DNA from 3 places in the Marinobacterium sp. LSUCC0821 genome. Region 2 is predicted to be linked to each of the others. Evidence: predicted binding sites of a transcription regulator. Region 2 holds the regulator's gene; each other region holds the start of a gene.

Region 1 (3,281 bases), 270 kb from region 2:
GACTTCCAGACATCGGGTTCACAGATACTGGGGTCAGAGTCATCTTCAGATGACTCTGACCCCAATAAAGTGCCAGCAAACTTGCACTGCAGCATGTGTTTGTTAGCATAGTGACCTCAATTCACGGAGCGCTGCATCTTCACCAGAAATCGCATCTCCATTTACAGGAGAAAAAGATGCAAATCGCTGACAAATCTGTTGTTTCAATTCACTACACCCTAACTAACGTGCTTGGCGAGACTATCGATAGTTCTGTAGGCCAGGAGCCACTTGTCTACCTTCAGGGTGCGCAAAACATCATCGCAGGCCTTGAAGCGGCGCTTGTAGGTAAAACTGTTGGCGATTCACTTCAGGTAACTGTAGAGCCAGCTGAAGGTTACGGTGAGATTCGTGAAGAGCTTATCCAAGAAGTTGATCGCAGCGCATTCCAGGGCGTTGATGAGATCGATGTTGGCATGCAGTTCATGGCACAAACTCCATGGGGCGAGCAGCCAGTGACTGTTATCAAAGTTGAAGGCGAGATGGTTACTCTAGATGGCAACCACCCACTTGCTGGCGAAACACTAAACTTCGACGTTGAAGTAGTTGAAGTTCGTGAAGCTACAACTGAAGAAGTTGAGCACGGTCACGTACACGGTGCAGGCGGCCACCATCATTAAGCACTAGTGCTAAGTTGATATAAAAATGCCGAGCTTAGTGCTCGGCATTTTTGTATGTAGAGTATCGATTAACGATCTTCAGAGGTCGCTTCGATGTGGTGGAAGGTCAAGTCAGCACCACGGAACTCCTGCTCTTCATCCATACGGATACCTGCAACAGCTTTCACAACACCATAGACGATAAAGCCACCGACTAGTGCTACAAGAATACCTGCAAGCGTACCAATAACCTGAGAAGCTAGACTTACGCCACCAAGACCACCGAGGGCTTCAGAACCGAAGATACCTGCAGCGATACCGCCCCAAGCACCACATAGGCCGTGTAGCGGCCACACACCCAGTACGTCGTCGATCTTCCACTTGTTCTGAGCAAGGGTGAACAACCAAACAAAAAGCGCACCAGCGACACCACCAACCACTAGCGCCCCGATTGGGTGTAGCAAGTCAGAACCTGCACAGATAGCAACAAGACCAGCTAGAGGACCGTTATGGATGAAGCCAGGGTCATTTTTGCCAACCAGAGTTGCAGCGATAATACCGCCAACCATAGCCATCAAGCTGTTAACAGCAACTAGACCTGAGATTCCATCAAGAGTCTGCGCAGACATCACGTTGAAACCAAACCAGCCAATACAGAGAATCCAAGCACCCAATGCTAGGAATGGAATGTTTGATGGTGGGAAAGCCTGTACACGATCATTACGGTAGCGACCTTTACGTGCACCGAGTACGAGCACAGCTGCAAGACCTAACCAGCCGCCTACTGCATGAACAACGACAGAACCTGCAAAGTCATGGAAACCAGCACCGAAGCTGCTCTCTAACCAGCCCTGGAAGCCGTAGTTACCGTTCCAGATGATACCTTCGAAAAATGGGTAAACAAACGCTACACAGAGTGCTGCTGCGATAAGCATTGGGTAGAAGCGCGCACGCTCAGCAACACCACCAGAGATGATTGCTGGAATAGCCGCAGCGAAGGTCATTAGGAAGAAGAACTTCACTAGGTCGTAGCCGTTACCCTGTGCAAGCGTAGCTGCGTCAGAGAAGAAAGTTACGTCATACGCAATCCAGTAACCTACGAAGAAGTAGACGACTGCCGAAAAACCGAAGTCGGTCATGATCTTAACAAGTGCGTTCACCTGGTTTTTACGACGGACTGTACCCACTTCTAAGAATGCAAAGCCGGCATGCATCGCAAACACCATGATCGCACCCAAGAGGATGAACAATGTATTAGAGCTCTGGACTAGAGTCTCTACTGCACTATTAATTGATTCCACCAATTTTCTCCTAAAGTTTTTGCACAATGGATGTGCATCAACAAAATTTACGCACCTTTTTGGTGCATTTAGATCTAGTTATAGCCATCTAAAACAAAGCAAGATTAGATAAAATGATCACAAAAACCACATTATAATCAAAGTTTTATTAAGCTTTATTAAAGTTAAAAGCAGCGTTAGCTAAAAACAGTTGCCTAGTAGTTTGCAAGGAGCGTACCAACTTTGGGCACACTCCTCACAAATGCACAGATCAGGAGCGATGACGAATTTCAAAGCAGCAATGAATCTTCTCATTGCGTTTAAAATCTTGATCGATCGTCTTAGGAGTAGTCTCTTTAATATCAAACGCAGAGAGCGCTTCATAGTCGAGCTTAAAGCGACGGTAGTTGTTAGAGAAGATCAGTAGCCCACCCTGCTCTAGCAGTGCCATGGCGCGCTCGACCAACATGACATGGTCACGCTGGACATCGAGAATGTCGCTCATACGTTTAGAGTTTGAGAAGGTCGGTGGATCCATGAAGATCAGATCAAAGGTCTCTGTACGAGGACGATCCAACCACTGAATACAATCAGCCTGAATCAATTTTGCCTTATTCGCTGGGATCTTGTTCAAATCAAAGTTGCGACGTGCCCAATCTAGGTAAGTTGCTGACATATCGACGCTGGTCGTCTCTTTAGCCCCACCCACTGCAGCATGCACGCTTGCAGTTGCTGTGTAACAGAAGAGGTTAAGCACTCGCTTATCTTTAGCCAACCCCTGAATCTTCTTGCGCACGGGGCGGTGATCGAGGAACAGCCCAGTATCCAAGTAATCTCGAAGGTTAACCTCAAATTTACAACCATACTCTGTGACAACAAAGGTCTGACCTTGGCTATCTTCACGCTCGTACTGGTCACTACCCGCTTGGCGTTTACGCTGCTTTAGAGTGATCTTGTCGGTGCTCATCTCAAATACACGACCCGCCACTGCTACCACCTCTTGGAGGCGCTTGAATGATTTAACAGGGTCAACCTTCGCTGGCGGAGCATACTCTTGAATCACGACCTGATCGGCATAACAGTCGATAGCAACGGCATATTCAGGTAGATCAGCATCATAAGCGCGGTAAGCTTCGATCTCTTCTCGCTTAACCCAACGACTCAATTGCTTCAAATTTTTACGGAGACGGTTCTCAAACATCTGAGCCCCATCCGATAGTGCACCAACTTGGTGCGTTTTATTTGACTGGTCGCCAGTCAAGCCTGTATCGCCAGCAGTAGCAGCCTGGGAACTCTCACGCCCCTCTTGCGGGTAGACAGTAAAGAGCAACAGCTGACTTGGTAATGGGCCGTTAAAGAGGCG
Region 2 (3,281 bases):
AACAGAAGCTCGACATTTTGACGAAAGTTAGAGGCACCTATGTACCCGCAACGACTAACTAAGTTTTTTTCAATTCAATCTTTTCACTTGCTGACACTTCCAGCTCTTTTAATTTCATCGTTATTCGCTAGCCAAGTTTCTGCGTTGCCAACAGATAGAGAAGAACCTATCTATGTCGAAGCTGATGCGGCCTCAATTGATGACGCCAAGGGGATTACGGTTTATACAGGCAGCGTAAAGATCACACAGGGCAGCATGATCTTAAAAGGCGACCGTGTAGAGCTCTACCGTGATGACGCCGGAGACATCAACCAAATTATTTCACTTGGTAAGCCGGCGCACTTCCAGCAACAACCACAACTCGATCAGAAAGTGACCTATGCGACTGGCAATAAGCTGGACTACACCGTCAGCTCACAGTTCCTTGTCATTTCAGATAATGCCAAAGTTACTCAGGGTGCAGATAGTTTTACGGGCGCAAAGATCAATTACGACATGGCTAACGCGAAGGTTAAAGCATTTAGCGACAGCGGTTCGAATAAGCGTGTACAAATGGTTCTGCAGCCACGTTCAGATAAGAAAAAATGAGTTCATTAGAAGCATTAAACCTAGCTAAGAGCTATAAAGGGCGCGCTGTCATCCGAGATGTTTCAGTGCGTGTCGAACGTGGTGAAATTGTCGGCCTTTTAGGCCCAAATGGTGCTGGTAAAACCACCTGTTTCTACATGATCGTAGGACTCATTAGAGCAGACCAGGGAAACATTCGGTTGAATCAAGATGATGTCACCCGCATGCCTATCCATCAACGGGCCGCTCGCGGATTAGGCTATCTTCCTCAAGAGGCGTCGGTATTCAGAAAGTTGAGTGTCTACGACAACTTGATGGCGATCCTTGAGAATCGTAAAGATCTGACAAAAACTGAACGTGATGAGAAAGCTGAAGCATTGCTGCAAGAGTTTCACATCACTCACATCCGCGACAGCAAAGGCATGGTTCTTTCCGGTGGTGAGCGTCGACGCGTTGAGATAGCTCGTGCACTCGCCAACGACCCTGAGTTTATCCTGCTGGACGAGCCATTTGCAGGCGTAGACCCAATATCAGTTAGCGATATCAAACAGACGATACGCCATTTAAAAGAGCGTGGTATCGGGGTACTTATAACAGACCATAACGTCCGTGAGACGCTTGACATATGTGAGCGCGCTTACATTGTCAGTGAGGGAACTATCCTTGCTGAGGGCGCGCCTTCTGTGATCATGGAAAACCGTGCTGTACGTGACGCCTATCTTGGCGAAGATTTCCGTTTATAAGGATGGAAAAGATTGTTTATTTGAGTCATTGTTAAGTCATGAAGCACTCACTTCAATTAAAGATCGGGCAAAGCCTGACCATGACCCCACAATTGCAGCAAGCAATCAAACTGCTGCAACTATCGTCGCTAGAACTCCAAACAGAGATTCAGAATGCCCTCGACAACAACCCGCTGCTAGAGCTTGCAGAGGAAGAGGAGAACGAATCTGTCGAATCAACTGATGATTTTGAGAGTGAGTCAGAGCAATCGATCGATCACTCCGAATCAAATGAGTTCGAATCAGAGTTTGATTCACCTTCATTCAACGACGAGAGTTTACTCTCTGATAATCAGAATGAAGATAGCTCTCAAGAATTTGGAGATGAACAGTGGTCAGATGCGATACCAGAGCATCTAAGCACCGATAGTCAGTGGGATGACACCTACCAGTCGAGCGACTTCAGTAGTCGTGATGATGATTGGATGCCAGGCGATAATGAGAGTGCCGATGAAACGATTCAAGACCACCTCAGCTGGCAGTTAAATTTAACTCGACTCTCTGATATCGATCGCCACGTGGCTGAAATAATCATCGACTCGATTGATGAGCGTGGCTATTTAACAACCGCTCTGGATGAGATCCTTTTGAGCTGCCAAGAGGAGTTACCAGAACTCTTTTTCGAAGTAGAGCTTGATGAGGTCGAAACTGTACTGCATCGTGTTCAGCAGTTTGATCCTCCAGGCGTTGGTGCACGCGACCTATCAGAGTGTTTAAAGATACAACTTCGCCAACTTCCTCAGGATACTCCCTGGCGCGCTGAAGCACTTCGTCTAGTCACTGATTACCTTGACCTATTAGGTGCTAGTGATTTCAAAACACTAGTCCGCCGGTTACGAATCAAAGAGCACGAGCTCACCAGTGTCATTCAATTGATACAAAGTTTAAATCCAACACCTGGCGAACAACTATCCCTTGGCCGAACAGACTACGTTATCCCAGATGTTATCGTTAGAAAGCGTTCTGGTGAGTGGATAGTAATCCTTAACTCTGATGCGGCGCCTGAAATCAGAATCAATGAGACCTACTCCGCCCTCATTAATGAGCACTCTAGTGATGAGGGCCAGCAATTTCTTAGAGATCAACTGCAGGATGCACGTTGGTTTCTAAAAAGCTTGCAGAGCCGAAATGAAACTTTATTAAGAGTATCTAGCGAAATAGTTGCTAGGCAGGTAGAGTTTTTAGATATTGGTGATGAAGGTATGAAGCCTCTCGTGCTTCACGATATAGCTGATGCGGTTGAGATGCACGAGTCGACCATATCTCGTGTGACCACCCAGAAATATATGCTCACCCCGCGTGGTGTTTTTGAGTTGAAGTACTTTTTCTCAAGCCATGTAGGGACTGCAGATGGCGGCGCGGCCTCTTCTACAGCGATTCGTGCCATCATTAAAAAATTAATTTCAGAAGAAAATCCAAGAAAACCTCTAAGTGACAGCAAACTTGCTACACTGCTAGAAGAGGAAGGAGTTAATGTTGCTCGTAGAACAATCGCAAAATATCGCGAAGCACTGAACATTCCACCTTCTAATGAACGAAAACGTTTGGTTTAATTGAGGTGGGCGGCCTCATTTTCTACCCCGCCCTGGACGAGGAGAAGTCATATGCAGATCAACATCACTGGCCATCACGTGGACCTGACTGAATCTCTCAGTGAATACGTTCGCACGAAGTTCGACAAACTTGAACGACACTTCGACAACATTCAGAACGTACAAGTAACACTGAGCGTTGAGAAGCAAGGTAAAAAAGCTGAAGCGGATGTACACCTAGCGGGTGGACAGATAGTCGCATCAGATGAGAATGACGATATGTATGCAGCTATCGACAACCTAGTTGATAAACTGGATCGACAAATTATTCGTCACAAAGAAAAAATGAAATCACACAAATAATCGACCAAAACAATGCAACTACGTGAACTACTGACCA
Region 3 (3,281 bases), 820 kb from region 2:
ATCTCGCCGGGTCTGGGTGAAGAACCGCCCCCCACCATTGCTGTCGAAGATGCACTGTGATGAGGTGAACGAAAGGGACGCACCCCTGCAAAAATACGCTCGATCTCCAGCCCAGCAACAGAGTGGATACTGGCTGCCTCAACACAGGCGGTAAGCTCAAGCGGAGGTAAAATCGTTGGCAGACAGGATGCGAGAAGACTTTTCCGCTTCCAGGCGGCCCGGAAAATAGTAGATTGTGCATTCCCGCCGCTGCCACTTCCAAGGCTCTTCTTGCCAAGGGTTGGCCCCGCACATCACGCAAATCTACAGAGAAGCGCTGTCTACTTGTTTGTCGTTTTTGAGGTTCGGTCTCTAAAAGCTTTGGCTGACTCAACAACTCACACATCTCATAGAGGGTATTGGCTGCTACCACTCGAGTTGCACCCGCAAGCTCAGCTTCCTGAGCATTTAAAGGTGAAATAACTATCCGTCGGCCAAGTTTTTCGCAGGCAAAAGCAGCAGGAAATAGCCCTTTTACCGGGTGAAGCTTGCCATCCAACCCAAGCTCTGCAAACAGCTCTGCTTCATCCAAATGAGTGGTACTGAGTTGGTTTGATGCGATCAAGATGCCTAATGCGATCGCGAGATCGTAGCGCCCTCCCTCTTTAGGTAGGTCGGCGGGTGATAGATTGACGGTTATGCGTCGATGCGGGTAGTCAAAGCCTGCGTTTAAAAGTGCGCTGCGAACACGTTCGCGACTTTCACGAACAGCAGTTTCAGCCATACCGACGATGGCAAAAGAGGGGAGTCCTCCTGAGAGGTGCACCTCTACTCGAACGAGAGGTGCATCAATACCGAGCTGCGCCCGGCTATAAAGTGTAGCCAATGACATGACACCATCCTTGTGTCTATGCAGTTAGGCTTATGTTCGGTTATTTAGCCGATTCTAGCTCCGCCACCTTGGCTTCTAACTGCTCTAATTTTTCACGAGTTCGCTGCAGTACAGCTGACTGAGCATCAAACTCTTCACGTGTTACAAGATCCAGTTTAGCAAAACTTGTCTGAAGCATAGTTTTAATCTGCTGCTGCACCATATCCTGGCCCGGCAGTTCCGCCTTACCTTGCATCAACTGTGTCATTGTTTGGCTAATGGATTCGAATACTTTTGGATCAATCATCTCTCTACTCCAACAATTTTAGACACTATACCAGAGCCCCTTTCTGAAGCTGTAGAGATGCCCCAGAAAAAAGCACCAAGCGACCGCACCAAATTAGTGCGCGCACCATTTTGGTGCTTGGTTTACGCACCAAGTTATGGATTTCCCAATTCACCCTAAGCACAAATAATAACATAAGCTATTGATTTATATATAAATGTAAAAAGTTGGCACGTTAATCGCTAGTAGAGATTCAACGGGAACAAATTTTAGCTCCCCGAAAATATCAGGGTTATCAAGGAGAAATACTGATGAAACTAGTGTCAGCCGTAATTAAGCCTTTCAAGCTTGACGACGTGCGCGAAGCGCTATCTGAGATCGGTGTACAGGGCATCACAGTCACAGAAGTTAAAGGCTTCGGTCGCCAGAAAGGTCACACTGAACTCTACCGCGGTGCAGAGTACGTGGTCGATTTCCTACCTAAAGTTCGACTAGACGCAGCTGTCGCTGACGAGATCGTTGATCAAGTTATCGAGGCAATCACTAATGCAGCACAAACTGGCAAGATCGGCGACGGCAAAATTTTTGTCTCATCCCTTGAACAGGTTGTTCGAATTCGTACCGGCGAAACCGGTAACGACGCACTTTAATTTTTGATTACTGAGCCTGTTTGGAGGGCATAGTTATGGAAGAACTACTCAATACAACAGCTGGAGATGTTACTCAGCTGAAGTACGCACTAGATACTTTCTACTTCCTAGTATGTGGTGCATTGGTTATGTGGATGGCCGGCGGCTTTGCAATGCTGGAAGCGGGTCTTGTTCGTTCAAAGAACACCACTGAAATTCTAACTAAGAACATCGCGCTATACGCTATCGCTTGTATCATGTACTTCGTAAGTGGTTACGCGATCATGTACGGCGGTGAATACTTCCTAAGCGGTATCACTGGCGATGGTTTCACTGGCGCAGAAGAGCCTGCTACTTACGCACCATCTGCTGACTTCTTCTTCCAGGTAGTATTCGTTGCAACTGCAATGTCTATCGTATCTGGTGCTGTTGCAGAGCGCATGAAGCTTTGGTCTTTCCTAGTTTTTGCTGTGGTAATGACTGGTTTCATCTACCCAATGGAAGGTTCTTGGACTTGGGGCGGCAACGCAGTATTCGGCATGTACACACTGGGCGACCTAGGTTTCTCTGACTTTGCAGGTTCTGGCATCGTACACATGGCTGGTGCAGCTGCTGCGCTTGCTGGTGTTCTTCTGCTAGGTGCTCGTAAAGGCAAATACGGTAAGAACGGCGAAATCAACGCGATCCCTGGTGCTAACCTACCAATGGCAACTCTAGGTACATTCATCCTATGGTTGGGTTGGTTCGGCTTCAACGGCGGTTCAGTACTAGCAACTTCTGATGTATCAAACGCTAACTCTGTAGCCGTGGTGTTCATGAACACTAACGCAGCAGCAGCGGGTGGTGCAGTTGCAGCACTAGTCCTAGCTCGGATCCTGTTCGGTAAAGCAGACCTTACAATGGCACTTAACGGTGCGCTTGCAGGTCTTGTAGCAATCACTGCTGAACCTTCAACTCCAACTGCGCTTGAAGCACACATCTTCGGTGCACTAGGTGGTCTTCTGGTTGTCTTCTCTATCCTAACGCTGGATAAGATGAAAATTGACGATCCTGTCGGTGCTATCTCTGTACACGGTGTTGTTGGCTTCCTAGGTCTAATGCTTGTACCAGTAACTAACGACGGTGCTAGCTTCTCTGGTCAGCTTATCGGCGCGGCAACTATCTTTGGTTGGGTGTTTGTATGTAGCTTGATCGTATGGGGCATCATCAAAGCAGTGATGGGTGTACGCGTAAGCGAAGAGGAAGAGTACGAAGGTGTCGATATCTCTGAATGTGGTATGGAAGCGTACCCAGAGTTCGTAACCTCACGTAAGTAAATGCTCATTCTCAATATTTAGGTTGTTGAAACCACGGGCTCAGGGATGGGCCCATTCTCCACCCCTACCTCCAAGGTAGGGGCTTTTTTCGTTTTACGACCTAGGACTCCTTGAGCCTTTTGAGAACAGAGTACATAATGCATAGCAGACAAAGTATTGAGACAAACTACCCGCAAGGCTAGTCTCACCCAACTATAGGA

The links. Region 2 encodes sigma-54, which starts transcription at its own class of promoters, with help from an activator protein. Its sites were predicted from a motif close to TGGCACNNNNNTTGCTNT; they were not measured.
Region 1: the regulator sigma-54 is predicted to act here: its motif matches at 2,141-2,158, upstream of HH196_RS02510 (ammonium transporter).
Region 3: the regulator sigma-54 is predicted to act here: its motif matches at 1,365-1,382, upstream of glnK (P-II family nitrogen regulator).

What each region holds. Positions count from the first base shown of each region.
Region 1 is NZ_CP051666.1:487,197-490,477, reverse strand. Features, by position in the region: gene HH196_RS02515 (peptidylprolyl isomerase) at 177-659, shown strand; gene HH196_RS02510 (ammonium transporter) at 728-1,939, opposite strand; gene rlmKL (bifunctional 23S rRNA (guanine(2069)-N(7))-methyltransferase RlmK/23S rRNA (guanine(2445)-N(2))-methyltransferase RlmL) at 2,190-3,281, opposite strand, start outside.
Region 2 is NZ_CP051666.1:220,925-224,205, reverse strand. Features, by position in the region: gene lptC (LPS export ABC transporter periplasmic protein LptC) at 1-62, shown strand, start outside; gene lptA (lipopolysaccharide transport periplasmic protein LptA) at 40-588, shown strand; gene lptB (LPS export ABC transporter ATP-binding protein) at 585-1,310, shown strand; gene HH196_RS01150 (RNA polymerase factor sigma-54) at 1,349-2,902, shown strand; gene hpf (ribosome hibernation-promoting factor, HPF/YfiA family) at 2,954-3,244, shown strand; gene HH196_RS01140 (PTS sugar transporter subunit IIA) at 3,257-3,281, shown strand, end outside.
Region 3 is NZ_CP051666.1:1,756,891-1,760,171, forward strand. Features, by position in the region: partial or broken gene HH196_RS08485 (YifB family Mg chelatase-like AAA ATPase) at 1-871, opposite strand, end outside; gene HH196_RS08490 (accessory factor UbiK family protein) at 912-1,106, opposite strand; gene glnK (P-II family nitrogen regulator) at 1,448-1,786, shown strand; gene HH196_RS08500 (ammonium transporter) at 1,822-3,081, shown strand.